DNA from 3 places in the Colwellia sp. SU-HH00943 genome. Region 2 is predicted to be linked to each of the others. Evidence: predicted binding sites of a transcription regulator. Region 2 holds the regulator's gene; each other region holds the start of a gene.
The links. Region 2 encodes LexA, which represses DNA repair genes until DNA is damaged. Its sites were predicted from a motif close to TACTGTATNNNNATACAGTA; they were not measured.
Positions count from the first base shown of each region.

Region 1 (10,183 bases), on a different contig from region 2:
GTTTAAATTGCTGATATAGAATAAATTTTACTGGTTATTATTTAATGTAGGGCATCAAAGATGCAAGAAGTCGATTTTAGTTTACCCATAGGCACACAAATAGCTGAATTTCGCATTTTAGATATTTTAGGTGTGGGTGGTTTTGGTGTCACATATAAAGCACAAGATACACGTCTTGATCGCTTAGTGGCTTTAAAGGAGTTTTTACCTACCGATTTAGCTGCTCGTCCAACAGGCTCGCCTACAGTAATGCCACGCACTAATGTCAGTGAAGATTATCAATATGGCTTAGTTAAATTCCTTGATGAAGCCAAAACCTTAGCAAAATTTAACCATGCGAATATAGTCAAAGTGCTTTCATTTATCGAAGATAATGGCACTGCTTATTTAGTTATGGAGTATGTTGAAGGTGAAGCATTAGATGAACACTTGAAAAAAATACACTTTACTGGTGGTATGCCAGAAAGTCGTATTCGAGAAATAATCGAGCCTTTACTTGCCGGTTTAGCACAAGTGCATAAAGCAGGATTGCTACATAGAGATATAAAACCTGGTAATATCTATTTAAAACAAGATGGCGAGCCGATGCTAATTGATTTTGGTGCGGCTCGGCAAAGTGTCGGTGAAAAATCAAAAAGTATGAGTGCCATTGTCAGTGATGGTTATGCTCCTCCTGAGCAATATAATACTCACAGTAGACAAGGCGCATGGACTGATATATATGCCATAGGTGCAGTTATGTACCACCTAATACATGGCGACAAACCTTTTCCTAGCAGCCATAGACAACATCAAGTGATGGATGATGAGCCTGATCCGTTAATTGAACTTCCCAAGGATAATTATAGTCAGGCCTTACTTGACGCTATTGGAGCATGTTTAAACCTAAAAGCTAAAATGCGTCCGCAAAACATTACACAGTTACAGCAGTTATTAACGACAGGTAAAACTGCTCCTTCAGACACTACGGAAGCTGAAAATAGTGATGTTACGCGAAAAATCACACCTGAAGTATCTGAACCTGCAATTAAGAGAAGCACTAACAAGGCAAAAGTGAACGAAGAAAAGCCAGCATCTAAAACTAAGTATGCGGTTATTTTTTCTCTTGTTTTTTTGATTATTATTGGCGTTTTTTTTGGACAGCCACTGTGGCAACAGCAAACACTCAGTGATGCTGAGCTTGCAGCTCAAAGAAGCTTAAAAGCCTTACAAGCTGCTCAAAACAAAAAACGTACTTTTATGGCTCAGCACAAGATAGATTACGCTTTTCAAGATGAGTTACCTTCATGGTTAAGTGATAGTGTTTGTGAGGATGAGGTTTGTCACCCCTTAGTAATGAACTACGATGAAGAAAAAAGCTGGACTGGGCAAGTTGCTATGTGTGCTATTGAAGCAGTAGTCGATTTTGCACGACTTAACCAGGTAAATGTTCAATCGATGGAGAAAGTTGATACATCCATTACTGAGAATCAAAATGGCTCAACTGATAAGCAATCTACCTTTACCAGTGTATCTAAACAAACTAGTGACATTAACTTTAAAGATATCACTATCAAGTCGTTAGTTGAGTCGTATGCGTCATTGATAAGTCCAGAGGAAGGAGAGAGAGAGTCGCAGCAAACCTTTAAATTAGCAGCAAAAATAGAGATACCTAATACTATAGATACCCCAGTGTTAAGCTATGTTGGGTCAAAACAACAAGATGGTGTCGAAGTAGAATCATCAAGTGAGCAGAAGTATCAAATACATTTTGATAGCGAAGAAAAATTATCAGCTTTATTTACCTCACTAAACACGGCTGGTTTTTCTTTTCCTGTTTTTGCAGAGCTTAAAGAGCAGCAGTTGTTAATTTGTTTAACGTCCATGTCTCGCGCAGATATGAAAACATCTAGCCATCAAGGAGAATAAACCGATGTTAAAATTACCTACTATGCTATTCACGTTTTTTTCTTCAGCTTTTTTCATGATGCTTTCGGCATTTGCTTTTGCTGAGCAAAGTTCCCTTCCTGATTGGGTTTTAAATCCAGTTGTTGAAGAAGGTATAGCGACTTCAAGTTGTGTGAAACGAAATGAAAATATATTAATAGCGACCCGAGATGCACAGTCTCAGGCGTTATTATATCTTGCACAACAAATTGACACTAGAGTCACTACTATTGATCAAGAGTATAAAAAACAAGAACAAACAAGCACTGATACTGCACAGGAGTCTAGTCCTACGGATGTTAGCCAACAAATTACTCAGCAACAACTTAATCAAGTCAAACAAGTTAAATGGGGTTTAGTTACCATAGGTAATGATGAGCATGTTTGTGTGATGATGATGCTACAGGCTGATAATATTTTTGGTTAATGTTGATGAAAATTTTTGTCAATCATTAAGAGTTAAGGTGTTATTTTTTACTTAGTTTATTCTTAGGTCTAATATGGTATCTGATGTAGCATCGAATCAGCTATTGTAAGTAATGAAGTAATAAGGGCGTAAAAATTACTGTTAATCAGGATAATGTTAAATGCGATAAGCATAAATAAGGAGAAGCTTTAATATGAAATATGGATATCAATTAATTTTACTATTACTCGTCACCATTTTATCTGCGGTGGGGTGTTCGTCTATTCAATTTAACACTAATGCTGGCGATTATGCACAGGGTCAAATACGTAAAGCTGTTGTTGATGAATATACAAATTATGAAGTATGGGAGCTAGGTGGCCAACAACTAGGGTACGTAGAAACAAATTACTGCCAAAAGGATTTTGAAGTAACCCAACCGACTAAACATGCATTTATCTCTGAATTAAAAGTGAAAACTCAACTCTTGGGAGGTAATGCCTTGGTTTTTGATTCATGCCTTGTTAATAAAACTACAGCAACTTGTAACACACATACTCTCTGTAAAGGGATGGCTTACTTAGTCACTTATTAGATATAAGTTAAACCATACACGGCAGTTGATAGTTACTTTGAGTATTCACAGGCTTTAAATGAACAAACACGGTGAAATTCTATATCATCAAAGAAAATGTTGAAAGTGATGCAAAAATATTTACATAGGTTAGTAAAGCGTTATCTTGGCTTGAGAGTTGTAAATAGTTATTAATGCCTTAACGAGAAAACTCTTTAGAGAAAATGTTTATTATTCGTTTTGTTCATGGGACTGATGATATTTTGATAAAAAAGTCAGTTGTTCAGATTAGTGAGCAGCTGTGTTATTGCGATAAACTTAGTAGTAAAAAAGGAAAGATAAATGAATCGTAATTTTGTAGTTTCAAGCTTAGCAGTAGTTATGCTTTCTGCTTGTAGTGCATCATATATGCATAATGAAAATAAAGCGCCGGACATTAAACTTGATACGAGTGTAAGTGTGTTGATTTCAACCCCTGCAAATGGTCATTATGGAGAGCGTGAATATACTAGCTCAGGAGATATGACAGCTAAAATTATTAGAGCAGTATTTGCTAAGCATGCAAGCGCTGCCTATATCACCACAAAATGTACTGGCAAAGCCTGTTTGGATACTATAGATAGTGATAAATATGGCTACTATGTAGAGCCTATTATTTTACACTGGGAAGACAGAGCAACTGAATGGTCAGGTAAACCTGATAAGGTTGAAATTCAACTTATCACTTACGACACAAAGACTAAGCAACAAATCAGTAATACGACGTATTCGGGCGAAAGTAAGTGGTTAACATTAGGGGGTGATCACCCACAAGATCTGCTTGAAGAGCCTACAGCTAAATATATTAACTCTTTATATCAGTAGTTTTAGCGAATAGCAGAGTGTCGATGTAACATTGTTGTAGGAAAATAAATATGAAAAAGACAGGAATGAAAAGTGCTTATAGCCTGTTATTTATTGCGCTGTTTTCATTTGGAAGTCAAAGTCAGAGCCAAAGTGAAGAGAAGAACCAGCAAACAGACACTTTGTGTGAACAATACACTTGGAGTAGCGTGTTAGCATTAGTGGAGCCACACCTTGATGATATTTTGTACGTCGCATTAGTTATGCAAGGGCAAAGCTCTGAGTATAATGTTTCTGTCGCAGCAGAGCAGGCTATGGATGAGTCTTTACCGGATGAGGTAAAGGAAATACTTAACGCTATCATTGACGCGGGTTGTCAAAGCTAAACTGAGTTTACTTTATTAAAGTGATATGAACATGGTGAAAATATAAAAGAGGCACATAGGTATCATTCTATGTGCCTCTTTCAATTAGATAAGTTTTATTTTAAGAATTTACTTAACTTCTTCACCTGCTGCTTGCTTGTCCGCATGGTATGAAGAACGGACTAACGGCCCACATGCGGCATGTTCAAAGCCCATTTTCGTGGCTTCTTCTTGGAACATGGCAAAGTCATCAGGATGTACATAACGCTCTACAGGTAGATGATCTTTACTGGGTTGTAAATACTGACCTATAGTTAACATAGTCACGCCATGGCTACGTAAATCACGCATAACTTCAAGAATTTCTTCGTTAGTTTCACCAAGACCAACCATTAAACCTGATTTAGTCGGTACACCGGGGTTTGCTTCACCAAATTTTTTCAATAAATCCAATGACCATTGGTAGTTAGCACCCGGTCTAGCTTTGGTATATAGGCGAGGAGCCGTTTCCATATTGTGGTTGAACACATGAGGTGGGTGCTGGTTTAAAATATCTAATGCTCTGTCCATACGCCCTCTAAAATCAGGCACTAAAATTTCAATTTTAGTATTGGGGGCTTGCTCATTGATTTCTTTAACACAGTCTGCAAATTGTTGTGCGCCACCATCACGTAAATCGTCACGGTCTACCGAAGTGATTACCACGTATTTTAGTGCCATATCTTTCAGGCTCATGGCTAATTTTTTAGGCTCTTCAGGATCTGCCGCTAATGGACGACCATGACCAACATCACAAAAAGGGCAGCGGCGTGTACAAATATCCCCTAAAATCATAAAGGTAGCTGTACCGTGGTTAAAGCATTCTGACAGATTAGGACAAGAAGCTTCTTCACAAACAGAATGAAGATTATGTTTTCTTAAGTTTGCTTTTATGCCGTCAATACGTTCACTAGAGCGAGGTAGCTTAATACGAAGCCAATCTGGCTTTCTTAGCATACTGTCGCGTGTTGAAGGTACTACTTTGATCGGGATATGCGCCATTTTATCGGCATCACGTAGTTTGGTACCGGGGGCAATTCTTGCTGATTTTACTACTGTTTTGTCAGTCATAACTTAATGTGCTCTATTGCTGCTTAAGACATATAAACTTAGGCTATTTTACTCATTGTTGGTAAGCCACTCTTATTGGTTACTTCACTTGCTGATAATAATGCTGTTAAGTGTTTCACAAGTACTTTGCTTGACTCTTCAGTACTTTGAGGGCCCTTGATATCACAGGTTTGTATCATTTCTAATCCGGCATAACCACACGGGTTTATTCGTAAAAAAGGGGCTAAATCCATGTTTACATTTAACGCTAAACCATGAAATGAACAGCCTTTACGAACGCGTAGCCCTAATGACGCTACTTTTTTATCATCAACATAAACGCCGGGGGCGTCAGCTTTCGGGTAAGCTTTAATGTTGTAATCGTTAAGTGCGGCAACAATGGCTTTTTCAATTAACGTCACTAATTGACGCACACCCATTTTTCGACGCTTTAAGTTTATCATAAAGTAAATCACTTGCTGGCCTGGGCCGTGATAAGTCACTTGACCACCGCGATCGACTTTAACGACTTCAATGTCACCGGGCATTAATAAATGCTCAGCTTTGCCTGCTTGCCCTTGGGTAAAAACAGGTGGGTGTTCTACTAACCAAAGTTCGTCTAATGTACTTTCGTCTCTATTATCAGTAAACGTTTGCATGGCATGCCAAACTTGGCTGTAATCCATGGTTTCAAGTTGACGGATGACTAAAGGCATATTAGCTAATGGCTCTGGCACAGAAATTCTCTTTGTAGATTGATGTTATAAAACTTAGGTTAAAAGCTATAAAACGTAACGTACCTGTTCGATAGCATTTAGGGTTTTATATACTTTTTCTATATGCTCTTTGCTCGTAACTCGTACAGGAATCGACACAGAGTGATAGTTTCCTTTTGAACTTGGCGTAATTTTCGTGGTGTAGTCACCCGGTGTGTGTTTTTGAAGTTCGGCAATAATTAAATCGGGTAGTTCATCACAGGCAACGCCCATCACTTTAAAGTTTAATACTGTCGGAAATTCTAATAGTTCGTCGAAATGGGTTTTCATCTTGTTCTCAATCTTGGGTCAACAGACCAATAGCCAAATGCAGCTTTTGCCAATTTTAATGCAATTAGTAAATGCATGAGATAAAAGCTGGCTAGTTAATTGCGCAGTATTTTACCACTAATCTAGTTAAAAGTGCTAATAGAGTGTGATGAGATATCAGTAAAGGTTCTAAAAAACTAGTAGCAAAGTAAAAGGTATGATTTAATAACTGTTATTATTTACAGTGTTTGCCTTGTTTATGAGTATTAGTTTATGAGTGTTGCTTTATGAATATAGACTTTAGCTTGTTTGACCCAGCAGCTTTACTGCTTGTTTGCGTGTTAATTTTGTTAGTTGTGCTAATTGTTATATTTTGGCAAAACGTTCGCATTAAGCAACTATCAGAAAAAATACAATCAGTGACCACGCATTTTGATAATGCTGCGGTCAATGAGCAGCATTATCTAACGCAATTAATGGATAAACAGCAATTACAACTTCGGAATGTTTTTGAGCAGCAGATGGCTGATTTGCGTATAAAACTGTTGAGGGAATTAAGTGGACAAAAAGAGCAACTTAATCAGAATCAAAATCAAGCATTAGATCAGTTAATTCTTCATTTAAATAAAGCCACTCAGGCTAGTCGAGAAGAGCTCAGTAAATCTTTAAGTTTAAGTAGCGAACACATGGCAAAACGTATTGATGCGCTAACTCTGAGCACCGACTTACGTCTTAAAGAAATTAGTCATGGAGTTGAAAAACGGTTGAGTGAAGGTTTTGAGAAAACCACCAAAACCTTTAGTGATATTCTACAACGTTTAGCCTTGATTGATGATGCACAGAAAAAGATCACGGATTTGTCTAATAATGTTGTTAGCTTACAAGAGGTTTTAAACGATAAACGCTCACGAGGCGCGTTTGGGGAAGTACAACTCAATAGTTTAATTCGTAATGTTTTACCTGAGCAAAGCTTTAAATTACAGCATACGCTATCAAACGGGAAAATTGCGGATTGTGTTTTATTTTTACCTGAGCCAACAGGTAATGTCGTTATCGACTCTAAATTTCCGTTAGAAAGTTACCGTACTATGATGGATGTTGAGCAAGATGAATTATCGCGAAAAGCAGCGCAACGACAATTTAAAGTAGATATTAAAAAGCACATTAACGATATTAGTGACAAGTACTTGATTGACAAAGAAACGGCTGATGGTGCCATTATGTTTATCCCTGCTGAAGCTATCTTTGCTGAGATTCATGGTCATCAAAATGACTTGGTTGAGTATGCGAATAAGAAGCGTGTTTGGTTAGCCTCACCAACAACCTTGATGGCTATTTTAACAACGGCCCGTTCGGTATTAAAAGATGAAGCAACTCGTAGTCAAATTCATATAATTCAAGCTCATTTGTCACATTTATCACAAGATTTTTATCGCTTTAAAGGTCGCTTTGCTAATTTAGCTAAGCATATTGATCAGGCTGCTAGTGATGTAAAACAAATTCATACATCTGCTGATAAAATATCGACTCGATTTGAAAAGATAGAACAGGTTGATTTACAAATAGTGGATGAGCCAGATACTATGCTGACGAATAATTAACCTGAGTTAAGGTTAATTAGCTGTTTCAACAGAGTTACCGCCATGTTGCTTAGCTCGGTACAGTGCTTTATCGGCTTCAACCATCAGGCTTTTCAAAGTGTCAGAGCAAGTAGTTTTGCTACTAACACCAATACTAATTCGACATTGAAAAGCATCGCCTTCAGGCGGGTTTATGGTGTGTTCTCTTATTGATAGTTGTATACGTTGTGCAATTGTTTTCGCTTCTGGTAGCGTGGTATCGGCTAATGCAATGACAAACTCATCACCGCCCACACGAGCAAAACAGTCGTGGGCACGACAATGATTTTTAATTTGTTGGCTAACTTCCACCAAAGATAAATCACCAATATGATGGCCATAACTATCGTTGATTTTTTTGAAGTCATCAAAATCAACCAACATTATGCTAAACGGGCGTTGAAGTTTGTTTGCCATGGCTAACGTGTTGTTTGCGTGTTCAAAGAAGTAGTGCCTGTTATGTATTTTTGTTAATGAGTCAATGGTTGCTTGCCTAGTAAGTTTTAATTCATTGGCTTCAATTTCATTGGCAAATAAGGTTAAAACAAGAATTACTTCCAACATATTAAAGAAAAACACTGACTGATAAATTAAATGATTCATTTCGTCACTTAATTCAATGATAGGGGTGAGATTTAGCGTGTTTTCACAATAAAAGAACAGGGCGATAGCGATTATGCTTAAGGCTATTTTTTCAATTTTTTCTTTTAACTCGAAAAGCAAGAAAGAGCCAGTAGGAACGAGAAAAAAGTACAAGTGAAAGCCTGTTTTATTAGTCACGTAAATATTGGTACAAACCACTAAATGCACCATTAACACCGAAAAAAACCATAATTTACTGGCTTTGTGAGCATTGTATTTATTAAAAATCAGGCTAATGCTATAGGCAAAAACAAATATGGTATTGATAAAAGCGACTAAAGGCTCATCTAAAATAAAAATATAATTTAGGGTATACAGAGCAGATAGTGCCATTGTAAGCAAAGTAACAATATTGGTTATCTTTACTTTGTTGGCGACGTTAAACGGCTGGTAGTCTGTGCCTAAGTTAATTAAGGTTTTAAATGTCATTTTGTGTTTTAAACTTTTATTGCCTAAAAAGCAGTATTAAAGAAAACGATAATAAGTAAAGCAGGACAAATAAAGCGTAAATAAAAACCAAAGAGTTTTAATTTTTTATCTTTTTTCAATTGCCCTAAATCTGTAATTTTATTGCCTCGCTGCCAAATCCAACCAACTACGATAAAGTAAAATAGTGACATTAATGGCTGTAAAATGGTTGTTAGTAACTGAATCACTAGGCCAAATAGCGCCTCGAAATTCATAATTATTAACATGCTAGTAATAATAACAATAGTCGATACTAAATTAGTTGCTTTTTTTCTGCTGATATTTTTTGCTTCTACTAAGTATGCAACCACCACTTCTGTTGCTGAAATAGTCGAGGTGAGCGCTGCAATGGCAAGTAAGGTAAATAAGGTAAAGGTCAGAATTAAACCGATAATGCCAAATTGACTAAATAGCGAAGGTAGGATCTGAAAAATCATTTGTCCTTGACCGATAAGCTTGCCATCTTCAAACACTTGCTGGCCATGATGTAAAGCGACAAAAAGAGCTGGGATTATGAGTAAGCCGGCGATAAAAGCTATGAAGGTATCCAATGCTGCAATTGATAGCACTAATTTGCCAATATCTTGATCTTTTTTCATGTAGGAGCCGTAAACCATCATAGAGCCAACGCCTATCGCTAATGAAAAAAACGCTTGCCCCATAGCGGCAATAATTAGGTTCGCATCAGTAATTTGTGTGAAGTCAGGAATAAGGTATGTTTCTACACCTTTCATGGCGCCTTCTTGCTGTAATATATAAATAATCAGTGCGATTAACATCACTAACAATAATGGCATTAACCGAGATGACCAGCGCTCTATGCCTTGATGAACACCTTGGTGAATAATAGCTGCTGTCAGTACAATAAAAATTGGGGTAAAAATAACATTGCGCCATGTACTTGAGCTTGCCAGCCATTGAGCACTTTGGTTTAAGCCAACTAATTCAGCTACAGGGCTTAAACTGTGGGCTATCATCCAGCCTGCGACAATAGTATAAAAACTTAGCATCATCAGTGCACCAATAATACCAATTATGCCAGCACTTTCCCCAGCCTTAGCGAACCGCTCACCACAAGCTTTTTTTAAGGCTGCCACTGGGTTTGTTTGCATTTGGTTACCAATAAATATTTCGGCATATAGTGCAGGTAATGCCAGTAATACTGTGACGATTAAATAGACTAATAAAAATGCGCCACCGCCATTGTTTGCCGCTTGAGTTGGAAA
Region 1 is NZ_BAAJLW010000005.1:63,720-73,902, forward strand. Features, by position in the region: gene AC27GZ_RS14220 (serine/threonine protein kinase) at 61-1,908, shown strand; gene AC27GZ_RS14225 (hypothetical protein) at 1,913-2,353, shown strand; gene AC27GZ_RS14230 (hypothetical protein) at 2,547-2,927, shown strand; gene AC27GZ_RS14235 (DUF4823 domain-containing protein) at 3,249-3,770, shown strand; gene AC27GZ_RS14240 (hypothetical protein) at 3,821-4,135, shown strand; gene lipA (lipoyl synthase) at 4,244-5,224, opposite strand; gene lipB (lipoyl(octanoyl) transferase LipB) at 5,263-5,919, opposite strand; gene ybeD (DUF493 family protein YbeD) at 5,986-6,249, opposite strand; gene AC27GZ_RS14260 (DNA recombination protein RmuC) at 6,516-7,829, shown strand; gene AC27GZ_RS14265 (GGDEF domain-containing protein) at 7,842-8,918, opposite strand; gene AC27GZ_RS14270 (sodium-dependent transporter) at 8,942-10,183, opposite strand, start outside.
Region 1: a site for LexA is predicted at 6,456-6,475, ahead of AC27GZ_RS14260 (DNA recombination protein RmuC). Genes of this name have one in related genera too.

Region 2 (10,183 bases):
CAAAGTGTTACACGGTAAAATATTGTCAAGAGCATAATAGCGCGGGCATTTTTCTAGAAAACAAGCTTATTCAAAAACTTTCTTTAAGCCATAGCGGTCAGTATGTGGCGTTTAGTTTTTGTGCCTTAGATGAAGTTATTGGTGTTGATATAGAGTTGGTTAATCAAAGAAATGTTAAGCGGCTAACAGAAGCGTTTTTTAGTCAAAGTGATCAACTACGCATTGATGAAGCGGAACATCCCAAAGAAACTTTCTACCAGTTATGGACAGAAAAAGAGGCGGTTACTAAATTAGTAAACGCCTCAGTTTTTAATTCACTGGCTATATCTTCCGCGAGATTGCATGAGAAGTATTGCCTCAAAACTATATTCAGGGATGATTACGTGGTTTCAATCGCCACTGATAAAGATTGTTAGTCTTTATAACTTTCTTCAATTAAGCCTGATTGGATTAATCTATCAATATTAATTATCCAATTATTGTAGTTTCTGTGAATAGTATTCTTTTGCATATTATATTTTAGGTTTGTACTGTCGATATAATGAATTGAGTACTGGTTAGTATCAAAATTTATCTCAATTTTTGCAGTATGAGTACGTATTACTAGCTCAGCTAAAATATGACCTTCTTTTTTATCTTGAACTTTCCAACCCTTTTGAACTAGGGCTTTTACAATTATCTTCTCTACTTGTTTTGTAGAAATGCCAGCAGGAACAGTTGAACTTTCCACATTATAAACTGGGGTTGATTTACAGGCTGCTAGCGTAAAAATAGAAAGTAAAACAAATAATATTTTTTTCATGTGTATCCTTGCTTGTGAAAACATTGTTAATTTAATCAGGCAGGATTATAAGCTTATTTATAATTTAACTACTAGTTTTATTAGTTGCACACCAGTATTCAGTATCATAATTTCATGAATGGCTATTTTCATAATTTCAATCAAATTGTCAAATGTCAGCTTGAGCTATCATTAGGTTCAATAAGTCAGTAAAGGTGACATTGCAGATAAGGGGTAAATCGTGACGAATTCAGTATTAAGCAATTGGGATGACATTCTTTTATTACATGATCAGTTAACTGAAGATGAACGAATGATTAAAGATATGGCGCATTCATTTTGCCAAGAAGAGCTGATGCCCGGTATTCTAATGGCAAATCGTGAAGAGCATTTCGACGCCAATATTATGCGAAAGTTTGGTGAAGTAGGCTTATTGGGCGCAACCATTGATGGTTATAATTGTTCAGGTATAAATTATGTCAGTTATGGGCTAGTTGCTCGTGAAGTAGAGCGAGTTGATAGTGGTTATCGTAGTGCCATGAGTGTGCAATCTTCGTTAGTAATGCACCCTATTCATAAGTTTGGTACTGATGAGCAAAAAGAGAAATATTTACCCAAACTTGCCACAGGAGAATACATAGGGTGTTTCGGTTTAACTGAGCCGGATTCAGGCTCAGATCCCGCAAGTATGAAAACAAGCGCGAAAAAAGTATCGGGGGGGTATCAATTAAACGGTACTAAAATGTGGATTACCAACTCGCCTATTGCTGATGTGTTTGTAGTTTGGGCAAAAAATGAAGCGGAAAATAACCAAATTTGTGGTTTTATCTTAGAAAAAGGCTTGGCAGGGCTAACTGCGCCTAAAATTGAAGGGAAAATGTCTCTTCGTTCATCGATCACCGGTGAAATAGTGATGGACAATGTTTTTGTGCCTGAAGAGAATATGTTCCCAGATGTGAGAGGCTTAAAAGGCCCATTTAGTTGTTTGAATATGGCACGTTATGGTATCTCTTGGGGGGCTTTAGGTGCTGCGGAATACTGCTGGCATGCTGCTCGCCAGTATGGTTTAGATCGAAAGCAATTTAAGCGGCCTTTAGCGCAAACACAGTTGTTTCAAACAAAACTCGCCAATATGCAAACTGAAATCGCTTTAGGTTTACAAGCATCACTTCGTGTTGGCCGTATTATTGACACTGGTGTTTGGGATCCGGCCATGATTTCATTAGTAAAACGTAATAACTGCGGCAAGTCTTTAGATATTGCCCGCATGTCTCGTGATATGCATGGTGGTAACGGTATCGCGGATGAATTTCATGTTATTCGACATATGATAAATTTGGAAACGGTCAACACCTATGAAGGCACTTATGATATTCACGGCTTAATATTAGGGCGTGCTCAAACAGGACTGCAGGCGTTTTTCTAGAAGCAAAGAGCTTACTACAAAAAATACTTATTTAAGGTGCTTTTTATAACTCAAATTGTTTAGAAATGTATTCAAACTTTTTAGGCTTATTATTTCTGCCTTGAATAAGCAAAAATTTCATAAAAAATTTAACCCCAAATTAATCTTGTCTACGTTTACTGTATAAGCAAGTTAAAAATTTGCTGTTTGAGTACGGTTTAATTCTTACGAATGAGGGGTATTTATGAAGAGATTAATTTCGATTATTTTGTTAGCAAGTACAACGACTTTTGGATTATTCGCTTTTATGGCATTTTTAATTTCGAGTGATCAGGTAAATCTTATTGAACCTGATGCAGTTCCTGTTGTTGAAGTTTTTCAAACACCAGAAGATTCAAAAGTGGAAGAGAAGCCAAAGCCTCAATTAGAACCACCTAAACCTCCTCCTGTTATGCCTAGCAATAAGGTGGAATTGAGTGAGGCGACACTTGATAATGTTTTAAACTATCAATCTACAGGTTTTGAAATGGAAGAAACAGACACTGTAATTTCACCAATGAATAATATATCTAATGGAGAAGCTAGGCCAATAGTAAGGGTTAACCCAAAATATCCAATCGACGCTGTTCGTAATGGAATTGAAGGTTGGGTGGTTTTGGCTTTTGATATTAGTGCCATTGGTGAAGTTGTGAATATTAAAGTTTTAGACTCTGAACCTAAGCGTATTTTTGATAAAGAAGCAAAGCGAGCTCTAAAAAAATGGAAATATCGTGCTAAATCAGTTGATGGTAAACAAGTAGCACAGTATAACTTTACCGTACAACTAGACTTTAATATGTCGAAAAGTATTTAAGGTGTGTATTTGAAGTTACCGTCAATGATTAAGGGCTGGTTAAACCCTACTATTAGCCCTGAAAAATTATTGAGTCAATATTACTCTACTGGTAATAGCCACTTTCTAACCTTGCTAGTAGAGCAATTTAATGTATCAATTTATCATTATTTATTGTCATTATCTGATAAAGAGGTTGCTGAAGATGTTCTGCAATCAACTTGGCTTAAGGTTATGAATGCTAATAAGGCAAGTCAATATACTAATGTGAAAAGTTGGCTATTTACCATTGCGCGAAATACCTTAATTGATGAACTTCGTCGGCAACAGAAGTGGCAATGGCAAGAGTTAACGGATGAATTGTTGGAAATTGAACAATTAGAACATTCACTCTCGGAGCAAGATCGACTTAGCAGTTTTAATGAGGCAATAAAACAATTACCTTTTTATCAAAAGGAAGCCTTTATTTTTCAGCAGGAAGGGTTTTCAGTAATAGAGATATGCCAATTAGTGGATGAAAATTTCGAAACGGTTAAAAGCCGATTGCGTTATGCACGTAAACATATAAAAGCCGCTTTAGGATCTAAGTTATGAGCGAAGAGAAGTTTGATAAAGAAGTTTCACAGCTTTATCAACAAAGAAAAAGTGAAATTAGTGCTCCTTCTGTGAGTATGCACTTAAATACTAAAAGTCGAGATCAGAAATTTAGTTTTACAAAGTGGATATCTATTATTCTTTTAGGTGGTAGTGCTTCCTTTGGTATTTTGGCTATAATCGGCCAACTTGCAACTGAGCCTCAGTCATACCGTAATCAAGTAAACACAACTCATACCGTAAATGTAAAGAAAGATAAACAAGATGAAACTACTGAAGAAGTTATCCATGTAAGAAAACCTTTACCACCGACACCTCAACCTCTAGACAAGGAAACGCCTCAAGCAACACCTCCTCGAATACCCAGTTTTACAAATGAGAATACAACATTACAAATAAGCAGGCCGGAAATTCAGTTTATTAGCATTGCTAAAATAAAAGAGCCAAAGCTATTACTTGAACCGATGTTTAAAGTTATGCCTAAGTTTTCAGTAAAAGCGAGGAGAGAAAATGAAGCAGGTGAGATTCGATTACGTTATCGAGTATCGCCTAGTGGAGAAGTTCAGGGAATTAATGTGGTTTCTAGTAACGTTGGACGTGAGTTGAAAAGTTCGGCAGTAAAAGCTCTTTCTCAATGGCGTTATTCGCCAAGTGATCATTATGAAGCATATTATGAAATAATTTTTGATTTTAATACTTACTAGTAAACTCTTGCGTTTCTTAAAAGGCTGTATATACTAACAGTTGTAAATAAATACAGGACTTTGCCGAGAAAGGAAAAGCATATGTCAGCTATAAACGAACTGAAGCCTTTAACGAATCGCCAACAACAGATTTTTGATCTGATCAAAGAAGCGATTAATGATACGGGTATGCCGCCTACACGTGCTGAAATTGCAGAATTTTTTGGTTTTAAATCAGCTAATGCTGCTGAAGAGCATTTAAAAGCTTTAGCTAAAAAAGGTTATATTGAAATGCTGCCAGGCACGTCGCGAGGCATTCGATTAGCTGAGGAATTGATCGAAGAAGAGGGCTTGCCTTTGATTGGTCGAGTTGCTGCGGGTGAGCCAATTTTAGCGGAAGAACATGTTGAAGATCATTATCAAATGGATGGTAATTTATTCCATCCTGCAGCGGATTATTTACTGCGAGTTAATGGTGAAAGTATGCAGGATATCGGTATATTAGATGGTGACTTATTAGCCGTTCACCAAACGACTGATGTGCAAAATGGCCAAGTTGTGGTTGCCCGTGTTGAAAATGATGTGACGGTGAAACGTTTTAAACGTGAAGGGAATGTTGTTTATTTACATGCTGAAAATGAAGCATTCTCTCCGATAAAAGTTGATCTTACTTGCCAAGAATTCAATATTGAAGGCATCGCTGTTGGCATTATCCGTAACGGTAGCTGGATGTAATTATTAGAAATATTGCGTTAAAGTTTATCTTTTTACAACAAGTCTATAAATGAGCGACGGTGATAAAATAATTCGTCGCTTAACTTTCCTTTGTTAAATCTCATCTCTTCTCTGTATAACAAATAACCATAGTTTGGTTGTTATTTGATCAAAAGTGAAAATTTATTATTTTACCTGTGTCAAATTGTCACATCCTATCCCTGTAGGGCTTAAGCTTAAGCTTAGAGTTCTTACTCTATTGAAATTACTAGTGTTTATTTTTTTATACGCAAAATATTGTTTGACCTAGATCAAGTTTTGAGTGATTCTAGAGCAGTAATCGAACAAAAAATAACTGTATAAAAACAATAAGACGTTAGCGTGCTTTCGGTAACTAAATTTCATAGTAAGTCTATCTTTAGCTAAAGAAATTACAGCTCGGCGTCAGTTAATTTACTAAAAATATAATAACAAAATTAACAGATAATCAGTTTGATGAGTTGTGATGTACAAAACTGCATTTCTGTTTTCTATTTTTTATATCCTGTTTTAAGCGAGGAAAAGTCCTGACACTGTTCTTCACCTTGAATGGGTAATAATAGAGGAGAGGTTGAGTGAAAAGAAGTATCCAACGTTGGTTGTTGGGAGGGGGACTTTGGTTTGGTAGTCTGCTTTCTTGTACAGCTTGGGCAGATTCACAGTTAAATCTGACTAAAGGGGTTACAGCAGTTAGTAAAGAAGTGTATGACTTACACATGCTTGCACTTTATATTTGTACTGCTATTGGTGTCATAGTGTTTGGTGCCATGTTCTGGTCAATGGTGTTTCATCGTAAATCAAAAGGCGCTAAAGCTGCAGATTTTCATGAAAGTACAAAAGTTGAAATACTTTGGACCGCAATTCCTATCATTATTCTTATAGCCATGGCCGTTCCGGCTACCAGTACATTGATTGATATGGAAAATAATGACAATTCTGATATTACCGTGCAAGTAACGGGTTCTCAATGGAAGTGGCATTATAAGTACTTTGATCAAGATATTGAGTATTTTTCAGTATTATCAACACCACGTGAAGAATATGAAAATCAAAACGGTACCTTTGGTGGTACGGGCTCAAGTAAGAATGAAAATTACTTACTTGAAGTAGATAAACCGCTCGTTATTCCAGTGAACAAAAAAGTACGTTTTTTAATTACTTCTGATGATGTTATTCACTCTTGGTGGGTTCCTGCTTTTGCAGTGAAACAAGATGCTAACCCAGGCTTTATAAATGAAGCATGGACTAAAGTTGATGTGCCAGGCATTTATCGCGGTCAATGTGCTGAGCTATGTGGTAAAGATCACGGCTACATGCCTATTGTTGTTGAAGTTAAATCTGAAGAAGATTACGCACTATGGATTAATGAGCAAAAAGCGTTAGTTGCACAAGCAGCTGATGCAGAGAAAGCCTCGTTAAGCGCATCAATGTCAAAAGAAGAATTGATGGAACTTGGAGAGTCAATCTATATGGCTCATTGTGCGGCATGTCATCAACCGACAGGTTTAGGATTACCACCAACATTCCCTGCACTTAAAGGAAGCCCTGTTGCTACGCAAGGCAGTATCGCTGAGCATATTAAGTTAATACAAGATGGTAAAGGCATGATGCCACCATTTGGTAAACAGTTGAGTTTAGCTGAAGTCGCTGCTGTTGTTACCTACGAGCGTAATGCTTGGGGAAATGATACGGGTGATTTAGTTCAAAGTTCAGATGTTAAAGCGGCAAGCGGGGAGTAAAACATGACAACAGATACGATAAATGAATCGCTTGATGACGCGCATAACGATGATCATCATGACCACAAAATGACAGGTTTAAAACGTTGGTTATATACCACCAACCATAAAGATATAGGTACGTTATATTTATGGTTCTCTTTTATTATGCTCTTAGTAGGCGGTGCACTAGCTATGGTGATCCGTGCTGAGCTATTTCAGCCTGGTTTACAAATAGTTGAGCCTGACTTTTTTAATCAGTTAACTACAGTTCATGGTTTGATCATGGTCTTTGGCGCGATAATGCCAGCGTTCACTGGTTTTGCAAACTGGATGCTACCTATGATGATAGGTGCTCCAGATATGGCATTACCACGTATGAATAACTGGAGTTTTTGGATACTTCCGTTTGCATTTGCCATCCTACTTTCTTCTTTCTTTATGGAAAGTGGTGCACCAAACTATGGTTGGACATTTTACGCACCGTTATCAACCACCTATTCTAATGGTAGTACCGCATTCTTTGTTTTTGCAGTGCATATCATGGGTATTTCTTCAATCATGGGGGCTATCAACATTGTTGTTACTATCATGAATTTACGTGCTCCTGGCATGACCTACATGAAGATGCCTTTGTTTGTGTGGACCTTTTTCATCACAGCTTATTTATTGATTGCCGTAATGCCGGTGCTAGCCGGTGTGGTCACCATGCTTTTAACTGATACTTATTTCGGTACCAGCTTTTTCGATGCCGCAGGTGGTGGTGATCCAGTGATGTTCCAACATATATTTTGGTTCTTTGGTCACCCCGAAGTTTACATTATGATATTGCCGGCTTTTGGCATTGTTTCAACAATCATTCCGGCATTTGCACGTAAAAAGCTATTTGGTTATAGCTCGATGGTGTATGCCACAGCGTCTATTGCATTATTATCGTTTATTGTTTGGGCGCACCATATGTTTACCACAGGTATGCCGCTATTTGGGGAGTTATTCTTCATGTATTGCACTATGCTCATTGCGGTGCCAACTGGCGTGAAGGTTTTTAACTGGGTTGCAACGATGTGGCGTGGTTCAATGACCTTTGAAATGCCGATGATGTTCTCTATAGCTTTTGTCATCTTATTCACTATTGGTGGTTTTTCTGGATTGATGTTGGCGTTAACACCGGTTGATTTTCAATATCACGATACTTACTTTGTTGTAGCGCATTTTCACTATGTACTGGTAACAGGCTCGCTATTCTCTATTTATGCGGGTGCATACTATTGGCTGCCAAAATGGACAGGTCACATGTACAGTGAAACATTGTCAAAATGGCACTTTTGGTGTTCGTTAATTTCAGTGAATTTATTGTTCTTCCCTATGCATTTCTTAGGGCTAGCCGGTATGCCACGTCGTATTCCTGACTATGCTTTACAGTTCGCAGACTTTAATAAATGGGTCAGTATTGGTGGTTTTGCTTTTGGTTTATCACAGTTAATTTTCTTAGCGGTGGTTATCAAGTGTATTAAAGGTGGAGAGAAAGCACCTGCTAAACCATGGGAAGGTGCTGAAGGTTTAGAGTGGACTGTAGCAAGTCCAGCACCGTATCACACGTTTAGTACACCACCGAAGGTTGATTAATCATGGAAAAAGGTACAGAGCAAGAGACTAATCAAGTAGTGAAAGCACAAGACAACACACGCGTGACGAAAAAACTCGTGCTTGTAGTCTTTGCTATGTTTGGATTTGGTTTTGCTTTAGTACCTTTATATGACGTGTTTTGTGATATTACTGGCTTGAATGGTAAAACAAATACTTCAGCTGCCACTTATAATGATGATGGCATAGATATGTCTCGTACCGTTAAAGTGCAGTTTATTACCCGTAATGCTAAGGGAGTTCCTTGGCAATTTGAACCGACAATAAATGAGATTGAGGTTCATCCGGGAGAAATGAAATTTGTTAATTTTTATGCAAAAAATGAATCGAAGCGTGAAATTGTTGGGCAAGCAGTACCATCAGTGTCACCAGGGTTAGCTGCAAATTATTTTCAAAAAATAGAATGTTTTTGTTTTACCCAACAACCATTGCAAGCTGGTGAAGACGTTGAAATGGGGCTGCAATTTTATGTGGACAGAGAGTTACCACCTGAAATTACTACACTAACTTTGTCATATACTTTGTATGACATTAGCGAAAAAGTTGATTCGTAGTTAAAGCCTAACGCTTAATAAATCTCTTGATAAGAAAGAGGAAACAAGAATGACAACAAAAGAATACGAAAGTTATTATGTGCCGGCGCAAAGTCACTGGCCAATTGTTGGTGCCATTGCACTCTTTATGATTGCTGTTGGCGCAGCAAACTATGTTAGTGATATAAAAAATAATGTCAGTGGTTTTGGTGGTTATTTATTACTGGCGGGTATTGCACTGATTATTTATATGGTTGTTGGTTGGTTTAGTAATGTAATCAATGAATCTATGTCTGGTAAGTATAGCCACCAGATGGATAACTCATTCAGACAAGGCATGAGTTGGTTTATTTTTTCTGAAGTGATGTTTTTTGCGGCTTTCTTTGGTGCGCTTTTTTATGCGCGTGTTTTTGCGGTGCCTTGGTTAGATGGTGCTGGAAATAATGCTGAAACGGCGGCAGTTTTATGGCCAGAGTTTACCGCGAGTTGGCCATTGATTAAGACACCTGATGGAACTGAAACAACTGCTATGGGTTGGTATGGTCTACCATTACTTAATACCATTTTATTATTAACGTCATCAATTACCGCGCATTTTGCTCATGTAGCGTTAGAGCAAAATAAACGACCGCAACTAAAAGTTTGGTTAGGTATTACGATACTTCTAGGTGTTACTTTTATGTACTTTCAAGTACAAGAGTATGCGCATGGCTATTCTGAAGAAATGCAGCTGTATTTAACCAGTGGTATTTACGGTAATACGTTTTATATGTTGACGGGTTTTCACGGTATGCATGTAACACTCGGCTGTATTATGCTGATTGTGATGTTTTTTAGGGTGTTGAAGGGGCATTTTACCCCAGATAATCACTTTGCCTTTCAAGCGGCAAGTTGGTACTGGCATTTTGTTGATGTGGTGTGGGTTTTACTATTTGTCTTCGTCTACATCCTTTAATAGTTTCTTGCTTCGGTAAACACACTATAGCTTCATCGAAGGTACTCATTGACTAGCGTCAACTCCGTGCCTTCTCTTTGCTCTAGTAAGTTTATCTTTGCAAAAACATATTAAAGTGAGAAATATTTATAACTAAATTAATAAGGTCGTGGGTTTGGGGTGATTAAGCCGGTTAATATACCTATTAATAATAAAACGACAATGGCGACAGAGAAGATTAATCGGCGCCCAATATATTTACTCATGGGCGGCTGCTCTGGCTCGGGCTTTTTATTCATTAGCCAT
Region 2 is NZ_BAAJLW010000001.1:961,984-972,166, reverse strand. Features, by position in the region: gene AC27GZ_RS04250 (4'-phosphopantetheinyl transferase family protein) at 1-416, shown strand, start outside; gene AC27GZ_RS04245 (putative periplasmic lipoprotein) at 413-802, opposite strand; gene AC27GZ_RS04240 (acyl-CoA dehydrogenase) at 1,023-2,207, shown strand; gene AC27GZ_RS04235 (energy transducer TonB) at 2,431-3,039, shown strand; gene AC27GZ_RS04230 (RNA polymerase sigma factor) at 3,049-3,612, shown strand; gene AC27GZ_RS04225 (energy transducer TonB) at 3,609-4,316, shown strand; gene lexA (transcriptional repressor LexA) at 4,416-5,030, shown strand; gene coxB (cytochrome c oxidase subunit II) at 5,624-6,787, shown strand; gene ctaD (cytochrome c oxidase subunit I) at 6,791-8,392, shown strand; gene AC27GZ_RS04205 (cytochrome c oxidase assembly protein) at 8,395-8,964, shown strand; gene AC27GZ_RS04200 (cytochrome c oxidase subunit 3) at 9,014-9,898, shown strand; gene AC27GZ_RS04195 (DUF2909 domain-containing protein) at 10,036-10,183, opposite strand, start outside.

Region 3 (10,183 bases), 740 kb from region 2:
TAGATATCCAAAAATTTAAAGCGATATATAAAATCAAGCAATCTGATGTTTATCTCGCTATGTCAAAAAAAGGAACATCTCAAGCATTAATGAGTAAATGGCAAGAGGGTTTTAAGCGTATTAAAGAGAATGGAATTCTAAACGCTATCTCAATAAAGTGGCAGTTTAAAATTTTTCAGGAGTTAGGCATAAAAGTTGAGATAGAGGATGATATTTTAGTTTTTTAATCAGCGTTATCGGCTTGTGCTACATATTGGTAGCCAACACCATAGATAGACTTAATGTGTTGAGTATTCGGAGCCGCTTTGGTTAATTTTTTCCGCAAGTTTTTGATATGAGAGTCAATGGTTCGTTCATAACTTTCAAAATATTTTCCTTGGGTGATTTTTAATAATTCTTGGCGTGAGTATACTTTGCCAGGAAACTCTAAGAATATTTTTAATAAATTAAACTCATTAAAAGTTAAAATCACTTCATTATTCTTCACGAAAACTTGATGACTGGTAATATCTATTTTGATATCGCCCGAGGTTAACTTTGCGGATTGATTTTGGAAAGTTTGGCTACAGCGGTGCAAAATAGCTTTTATTCTCGCCATCACCTCTTTTGGCTTAAAGGGTTTGCAAACATAGTCGTCAGCGCCAACATCAAAACCGATTAATTTATCTATTTCTTCAACACGAGCGGTTAGCATGATCACCGGCACGTTACTTGTTTTGCGGATAGCTTTACAAATTTCTATGCCATTCATGTTGGGTAACATTAAGTCTAAAACAATCAGATCTGCTTGGCATGATTGAAAGCTTTGAATTGCTTTACCCCCATCTGCAACATGTGTGAACTCATATCCATCTAAACTGAGATATTTTCCTATCAGCGTCGCTATTTTGATTTCATCTTCGATGAGTAAAATGTGATTTTTAGCCATGTTCTTGGTGTTTATCTTCAAAGTGGGATAGGAAGGCGTATATGAATAGATAAGCCGCCTTGGTCATTTTGTTTAGCGAATATCTCGCCGTGATGAGCTTCAATGATATTTTTACAAATTGCTAAACCTAAACCAGCACCGCCGGTTTTTCGGTTTCTAGAGCCGTCGGTTCGGTAAAGTCGGTTAAATAATTTTGGCAATGCATCTTCACTGACACCTGGACCAGTATCATGAAAAACAACTTCAATCACTTGGACTGAGATAATTGTTGATACGGTTAAACTTCCTGGTGAACTGATATAACGCAGGCCATTTTCTAAGATATTCTGCATGACTTGGCTCAATCTAGCTTGGTCACCTTTGACGACTATAGCGTCGTTGAGGAGAAGACTAATTAATTTAATATTTCGATCTTGAAACTTTTTCTGATATTTGTTCACTTGTAAGTTAAGTAACTCTGTTAAGTCAATATCGTCTTGCTGGCATTCAAATGCGATTTTATCGATAACGGTTAAATCATGAAGATCATTCACTAAACGCATCAGTATTGTAATTTCTTCTTGTAAAGACTTTATTGCTTGCTTATCTATAGGGGTTATTCCATCGAGTAATGCCTCTACTTCACCGTCTAAAACTGTTAATGGTGTCCTTAACTCATGTGATATGTCCATGAGCCACTGTTTTTGTTGACCATCATATTTAGCCAAAGCTTTGGAAATATTATTAACATTACGAGCTAACTCTTTAAATTCATCATTAGTCTTCACCTTAATGCGAGTGGAAAAATCCCGTTGAGCTATTTGCGTGGCGGCTGTGGTCAATAACGTAATGGGCGCAGTTATATGACGAGATAAAAAGAAGCTGATTAAGGCTGCAATAAGCACTCCTATACTTCCTACCCAATAGCTCATACGTAACTGTTTTTCGATATAAAATGTAGCTAATGGATTGGTTTTTATTTGCTTTTTATTGAGGGTTATCCAGCCAAGAGTTTGATTGTTTAGCACTAATGCTTTACTGAACATTACATCATCTTTTGTGCTAGCTTGAATAACGAGCTGTTCTTTAGCATCGAGTAAACTTAGACGCTTGAAAAAGTCATTGGTTAGTTTTTCAGGAAGATGCTTGTCAGGCCCCTTCGGTGGGCGACGATTTGGTCGTTCGCCAAAAGGTGGTTTTCTATGGGGAGGTCTGTTGTCAAAGTTTGGGCCTTTGTGAGGTTTACTTAACATGGGCTTAGTGTCTCGGATTTGCCTAGAGACGATTTCTTTTAACAGCTTAGGCTTTTGCTGAAATATTGCCAAAGAGCCTTCATTTATATATTCATCAATTATTTTATCAGTGATACCCTCGAGTACTTGCTCTTCGATATCACTGATAAAGTCATTGAGAACTTCCCTGTTTGAAAAGTAACTAATTACCTGCATTACCAACACTAACAATAAAATAATACTGAGGTTGGCAATGAGTAATTTGTAGGCTATTTTTATGCGCATTAGTGACCTGTATATCAGGGATATAATATGAGTAACTTCATAGTATTATATAGCTTGAGTAATTAAAGCAAGGTAATACTACTTAGCTACTCGTCAGCTAGTCCACCATTTGATCTGTTAAGGTCGATCTATAACCTGTAGCCGTATTTTCATCTGTTTCGAGAATTAAAAACTGATCTTTACTGGTTTCATCGAGTGTTAATTCAAAACTATTGATGATGACATCAGAGCTTTTAATGGTGGCAATCACATAAACGCTGTAAGTATTATTAATTAAGGTGATTGAGTTGGGCACAATATACGCGACACCTAATGAATTTTCGGCAGTATCAATAATTTCATTGCTTCGAACAAAGTATACATCTACCGAGCTAAAATCATCCGTGTCAATTAAGTTAATAATGTTAATTTGATGCGTATAAATACTTTCGTTTAGGCTGTTATTCACAACGAGCGAATTTACGGAAATTTCAATTTCATCAACAATACCGTCCCCGTCTTCATCAACATTACCATCGCCATCGTCATCAACATTATCTTCTGTTAAATAAAAGAAAACTGTTTTATCGCTGTTTTCATTTAAAGTCAGTAAGTGGTTTTCAATGATAGGTGTGTTATCCCCTGATGCAACTAGGTTTATGCTGTAGTCGCCAAATTCTGTTTGAATTTTTTCACTCAACTCATTAAAGCCAAGACCAGCAACCTCAGGGCTGTCATCAATGCCATCTACATGTAAATCAATTGTGCTTTGGTATTGGGGTAATAATTCATGTTCTATGATGCCATTATATATTCTAAAAGCGGCTTCAGAATTTACGTCAGCATATTCACCTATTGATGATGTACCTATGATATCCATGACGTAGGGTGATGAACCGGCACCTTTATTATCACGAACAGAAACAATATATTCGGACGCATAAGGGAATGAAATGTCTGTAGAAGTGAAAATAATGTCATCGCTTCCTGCTTCGGTAATATAGAAAACATAGCTGTCTTGCTCCATTTTTTGGTTGTCACTTAATTCGCCATAAGTCACTTGACCAACTAATTCAGCCTCGTTGAAGGTTTCATCTGATTCAGACATGTAAATATCAACACCGCTCGATTCTGGGTGCATATTTAAAAAGCGTATATTAAATACATCGTCATCACTATCATCACTTATTTCATCATCATCTCTAACGGCTATATCAAAAATATGAATAGCAGGAGCAGATATATCTTCAGCGATGGCAATGAAGGTATTGGTGTTCTTTTTGATAGTTACTTGGCTTTCGTAGATAAGTTCAAGATCATAATCTTCATCTTTCCAAGCAAGTTCAATATCATAAGTATCTTTGCTATAGGTTAATCTGCTACTGATATTGGTATAAGCAATACCGGTATGAGTATTTTCATCAAAGTCATCATCATCTTCTTGATCTACCGTTAAGTAGATAGCAGGAGCACTTGATGATGTGTTATACAATTGGAAATAACCCGTATTCGTTTCGTCATCATCTCCATCACTGGAATCGCAACCCGTTAATGCTAATAAGGCAATAGAGGTGAAAATTAATGGCATTTTAAACAATGTCGATAAGTGAGCTTTATAATTCATTACTGTTTCCTTTAAAACATAAAATCTAACCATCAGAAATAACTCAAACAAATCAGAATATTGTGATAAATGTGATATCACTTTTGATGGTTTTTTTGGTGTATTAATGTGAGTCAGCGTCAATAACAAATACTGTTACAGGGCTAGTGGAGACTGGTTTGTCCAGAATTAATACAGGTGGCCATAATAATAAAAGCAATGTTTTTTTATAAGCTGATAAGGCAAAAACACACAAAGAAAACACATTTCATTCTTTAATAAAGAGACTACTGTAAAAACGCTAAAAAAATACTGTATGAAAAAGCCATAAATTACTGTGAATACCCGAAAGTAACTTTTTAGCAAAAAAAAATAAAAAGTTATTAAGCGTTAAATTATCAATAAAAAACAATGGCTTGAAAGTATGCTTTATTAGGAAAAATATTAAAAATAAAAAAAGTTATAAAAAAACTTGATACTGTACGAACTTACAGTATACTGAGCTCATCTAAACGAAATAACCCATAAAGATTTGTGGAGCAACACATGAAAGACGATAAAGAAAAAGCACTCGCCGCCGCCCTTGGACAAATTGAGCGTCAATTTGGTAAAGGCTCAATTATGAAGTTAGGCGACAACAATACAATGGATGTAGAAACTATTTCTACAGGCTCTTTAGGGTTAGATATTGCACTAGGTGCTGGTGGTTTGCCACTAGGTCGTGTTGTGGAAATTTATGGCCCTGAATCAAGCGGTAAAACGACACTTACCCTAGAAGTTATTGCTCAGGCGCAAAAAGAAGGTAAGGTTTGTGCCTTTGTTGATGCTGAACATGCGCTTGATCCTATTTATGCGGAAAAGTTAGGCGTAAACATTAACGAGCTATTGGTTTCTCAGCCTGATACAGGTGAGCAAGCGTTAGAGATTGTTGATATGTTAACGCGCTCTGGTGCTATTGATGTGATTGTTGTTGACTCGGTTGCTGCCCTAACACCAAAAGCAGAAATTGAAGGAGATATGGGTGATTCGCACATGGGTCTGCAAGCACGTATGCTTTCTCAAGCTATGCGCAAATTAACCAGTAACCTGAAAAAATCTAACACCATGCTGATTTTTATCAACCAAATTCGTATGAAAATTGGTGTTATGTTTGGCAATCCAGAAACAACAACAGGTGGTAATGCATTAAAATTCTATGCGTCAGTGCGTTTAGATATTCGTCGAATTGGTGCTGTAAAAAATGGTGATGAAATTGTCGGTAATGAAACCCGAGTGAAAGTGGTAAAAAATAAAATTGCCCCACCATTTAAACAAACAGAGTTCCAAATTTTATATGGCGCAGGTATTAACAACTTAGGTGAGTTAATAGACTTAGGTGTTAAGAATGGTTTTGTGGAAAAATCAGGTGCATGGTATAGCTGTAATGGCGAACGTATTGGTCAAGGTAAAGCTAATGCTGTGAAATATTTAGAAGAGCACACTGACATGGCTGAAGATGTAGATAGCAAATTACGCGCTATGTTTTTAAATAAGTCAAACACATCAGCTGAGCAAGAAGTAGAAGTTGCTGAATAAGCCTAGCGAAAATACTGTCGCGTACTGAAAATCAAAAACCTTTACTCACCAGTAAAGGTTTTTTTTGTGGCTTTTATCCGCCCTGAAACAAGCCACTTCAAGCTTAATTGCAGGGTAAATTAAAAGGTATATTAAATAGTACATTAGAAGGTAAATGCCCAACCAATTTGTGGACCATGTTGAATAAAGTCGATTTCTGTTTTGATGCCATTTTCAATATCGTCATTACCTATTTGCAAATAACGATAGCCAATCCAAACATTATGTAAACCACCGAAGCGATAGATGGCTTGAGCATTAAATCCTAAATCTCTGTCATTATCGCCGATGATTTTTGTGTCAAACGCTGCCGAAATTCCCCAGTCATCACTAAACCAGTAACGGTAAGTTGCGCCAACTAACCAGTCAAAGTCATTGGTTTTTACTAAATTAGATGATTTTTCTATTTTAATGAAGCCTTCATCTGATAACGGATAAATATCAAGATCTGCATTGGCGTGAATATGCCTAACTCCCGTTAACAAGCGTAAGCCAGGGTAGACTTCATAACCCACTAATAAGTCATTGGCTGCCATTTGTAACGTGGTTTTAATTCTGTGTGCAGGTGCAATAACACCGCCAGTAATCGAACCTGTGAGCCCTTCAGTATCTGTTTTGGTACTAACGCGCATAAAGTCAAAGCGTAAACTATACAGCCACTTGCCTTTTTGTGCGTAAAGTTCGCCAATAATACCTGCGTTTAGGTTTTTAAAGATATCACTAAAAGGGATTTCAATATCTAAACGCTCACCATCAGACTCTATCTCACCATTGATTGATGGTGCCCAAATCATTGGAAAGGCAACAAGGTAATTCCAGTCATCAAATTGTGGATTTTCTTTATAGGTATCAGGGCCTACTTCATAGTCTTCTTCGGCAAAAGAAGATAATGACATAACGAACAGTAAAGCGCTGAATATATATTTAGCCATAAGTCTCTATTAATCCATCAATAATGATATTCAAATTAAATACTACCTAGTTTATAACTGTGATTCTACGGGAAGTAGCGAATAAAGCATTAAATTCAATCGTCGCCACAGACTAGTTTCTGGCTGATTTTCATGTCTAACTACTTCACCATTTACATTTTCCAGCCAAACAACACTATCATTATGAAGGCTTAGTTGATAAGCATTTGTCAGCAGCTTATTGTTAAATAACTCTTGAGTAATAAACTCAGCCATTTCAGGTATTTCACACACCACACCAAGTTCAGTATTAATATTTGCTGATCGGGGATCAAAGTTAAAAGAGCCAATGTAGACTTCTTCACGATCAAATATATAGGTTTTAGCATGCAAGGCACTTTTTGCTTCAGCACTACGCGTTAGCGAGCGGCTAGCTTCAGACTTGGCTTTTGGTTTTAGCTCATATAACTCGACACCGCCTTTAAGTAGATTATATCTATGCCTTGCATAGCCCGATTGCGCAAGAATACCATCGGTTGAGGCAAGTGAATTGGTAATCACTCGCACTTTAATACCCTTGTCTACCAGGGACGTTAAGTGCTTAGTGCCTTCATCACCCGGAATAAAATAAGGTGATACTAAATCGAGGGAATGGTTAATTTTATCTGTGTGTGGCCTGAGCATTGAAATCAAGTAGGTAGTTTCGAATTCAGATTTTCCTAATGTTTTTTCAGGATTATCGTAAATCACATGGGCTTTACCTTGGTAGTGAAACGTTTCTTTTTCACTAGATAAACCGTTAAGGCTATGTTGATATAGGCGAGTATTTTTCAGATCTTTTGCATAATCAGAATCTTGTACCGATAAAACAAATGCTGAAAGCTCTTTTTTTACCTGATCTAAACGCGATTTATGTGATGCATATTCATCAAATACATAGCCAGGAATAGCTAAGGGGCTATTAAAATAGGTGTCAAATTGCTTATTAACCCCTTTTACAACTGGTCCAGAAGCGATGATATCTAAATCAGCATAATTACTTCTGGTATTGGCAGAAAAATAGTTTTCTTCAATATTTCTACCACCAACTATGGTGAACTGACTATCAACAGTGAAGGATTTATTATGCATACGTCTATTAATGCGAGCGGTATCGGTTAAGGCTGCGGGTACTTTATAACCACTTGATGAAAAAGGGTTATAGATTCGAACGTCAATATTGTCGTGGTGATCCATGGCAAACAATATTGCTTTGGTTTCACTGTTTAGTGGTAAATCATCAAGTAGAAGCCTAACTCTGACACCATTATCAGCAATTTCTAACATCTTGTGCATTAGCAGCTTACCAATAATGTCGGCTTTCCATATAAAGTACTGCACATCTACAGAGCGCTCAGCTTTAGCAAGTAAAGCCATACGTGTCAGAAAAGCATCCGTACCTTCACTGATTAAGTAAATAGAAGAGAATTCACTGTTTTCTGGCGTTTTTTTGGCTGCCGCTTTACCAAGCCAAGTATCAGAAGTGTTTGTATAAGCATAGCTTTCTATAGGAGTGAAATTTGTTGGTAAATGAGAACACGCGTTGAGTAATGTAATAACAGTAATAATAAAAGCTATTTTTGATTCGTGTTTGAATAACATAGACTATTCTTTACTTAACGTGTTTGCGACGAGTAGTTTTATTATCTAGAAATTACTATATAGGTTCAATATGTTTTATTGCGGCCATATAGAAGACAAAATTTGTTATTTATGTCATGAAAAATATATTTTTGTTTAGACGTCTATACGTTTAGAAGTTGACATATCTAGCAATCCAAGTAACATGTCTCCTGTGTGAGAGACTTTAATTTCTTATTAGGTTATGTGTTATGCCCATTAAAATCCCCGATCAATTACCAGCGCTATCGATACTCGGTAATGAAAACATTTTTGTAATGTCTGAGCATCGTGCTATCAGTCAAGAAATTCGTCCAATGCAAGTGGCCATTTTAAACTTGATGCCTAATAAAATTGAAACTGAAGTACAAATTTTACGAATGTTATCGAATACACCTTTGCAAATTAATGTTGAGTTTGTGCGTATTCATAAAAATGTTTCTAAAAATACACCAGCAGAACATTTAGATAATTTTTATTGTCTGTTTGATGATATTAAGCATAAACAATATGATGGTTTAATTATCACAGGCGCACCGTTAGCACTGCTTGATTACTCGCAAGTGAAATTTTGGGATAAAATTTGTGAAGTCTTTGATTGGGCGGAAAAAAATGTAACCTCTACTATGTTTTCTTGTTGGGCGGCTCATGCTGCGCTATATCACCATTATGGTATTAATCGTCACTTGCGTGAACAAAAATTATCAGGGGTTTTTCAACATCAAACACTTGATAGTAAAGAGCCGTTAACACGTGGTTTTGATGAGCACTTTAATGTGCCGCATTCGCGTTATGGCTATATTGAAAAAGCGGATTACCAAGGTATTGAACAATTACAGATTCTGGCAGAATCTGAAGATGCTGGTGTGTATTTAGTGGCAAGTAAAAATAAACAGCAAGTGTATTTAACTGGTCACCCAGAATATGACACCAGTACCTTACATGAAGAGTATTTGCGAGACAGCAAGCTTGATCCTAAGGCGGCACTACCAGAAAATTACTATAAAGATAACGATGTAAATAATACTCCAATAGGCTCATGGCGTAGTCATGGTAGTCTATTATTTACTAACTGGCTTAATTATTATGTTTATCAAATTACGCCATATAAATTGGATGCTTCAGGTATAAAAGCTATCCATCCGGATACTGTTATTTAAGATTGGCCAAATAACATCTTTGATTTGAATTTTTACTTTTAGAAAGTCGGAAACCCCATGAAAAAATCTTCTTCATTTATTTTGCTAGAGCAAGCGTTAGCAAAAAATATTTTAATTTTAGATGGTGCGATGGGCACCATGATTCAAGCTTATAAGTTTGAAGAACAAGATTTTCGAGGTGATCGCTTCGCTGATTGGCATTGTGATGTTAAAGGTAATAATGACCTTTTAGCTATTACACAGCCTCAAGTTATTCAGGCAATCCATGAAGAATATTTAGAAGCTGGCGCAGATATTTTAGAAACCAATACCTTCAATGCAACTACCATAGCCATGGCAGATTATGACATGGAAGGTATTAGCGCTGAAATTAACTTGCAAGCGGCCAAAATTGCCCGTGCCGCCGCTGATAAATACAATGCCAAAACTCCCAATAAACCACGCTTTGTAGCTGGGGTGTTAGGGCCAACTAATAGAACTTGCTCAATATCGCCTGATGTTAATGATCCTGCCTTTCGTAATGTAACTTTTGACGAATTAAAAGCAGCTTACATAGAATCAACCACCGCCTTAATTGAAGGTGGTAGTGATATCATTTTAATTGAAACCATTTTTGATACCTTAAACGCTAAAGCGGCTATTTTTGCTGTAGAAACTGTTTTTGAACAGTTGCAAGTGCGTTTGCCTGTGATGATTTCAGGCACAATTACTGATGCATCAGGGCGAACCCTTTCAGGGCAAACAACGGAAGCTTTTTATAATTCATTACGTCATGCTAAGCCTATTTCATTTGGCTTGAACTGTGCGCTTGGTCCTGTTGAGCTTAGACAATA
Region 3 is NZ_BAAJLW010000001.1:224,397-234,579, reverse strand. Features, by position in the region: gene AC27GZ_RS00960 (substrate-binding periplasmic protein) at 1-227, shown strand, start outside; gene AC27GZ_RS00955 (response regulator) at 224-928, opposite strand; gene AC27GZ_RS00950 (ATP-binding protein) at 946-2,424, opposite strand; gene AC27GZ_RS00945 (hypothetical protein) at 2,522-4,027, opposite strand; gene recA (recombinase RecA) at 4,553-5,581, shown strand; gene AC27GZ_RS00935 (hypothetical protein) at 5,725-6,552, opposite strand; gene AC27GZ_RS00930 (phospholipase D family protein) at 6,604-8,172, opposite strand; gene AC27GZ_RS00925 (homoserine O-succinyltransferase) at 8,403-9,350, shown strand; gene metH (methionine synthase) at 9,408-10,183, shown strand, end outside.
Region 3: a site for LexA is predicted at 4,483-4,502, ahead of recA (recombinase RecA). Genes of this name have one in related genera too.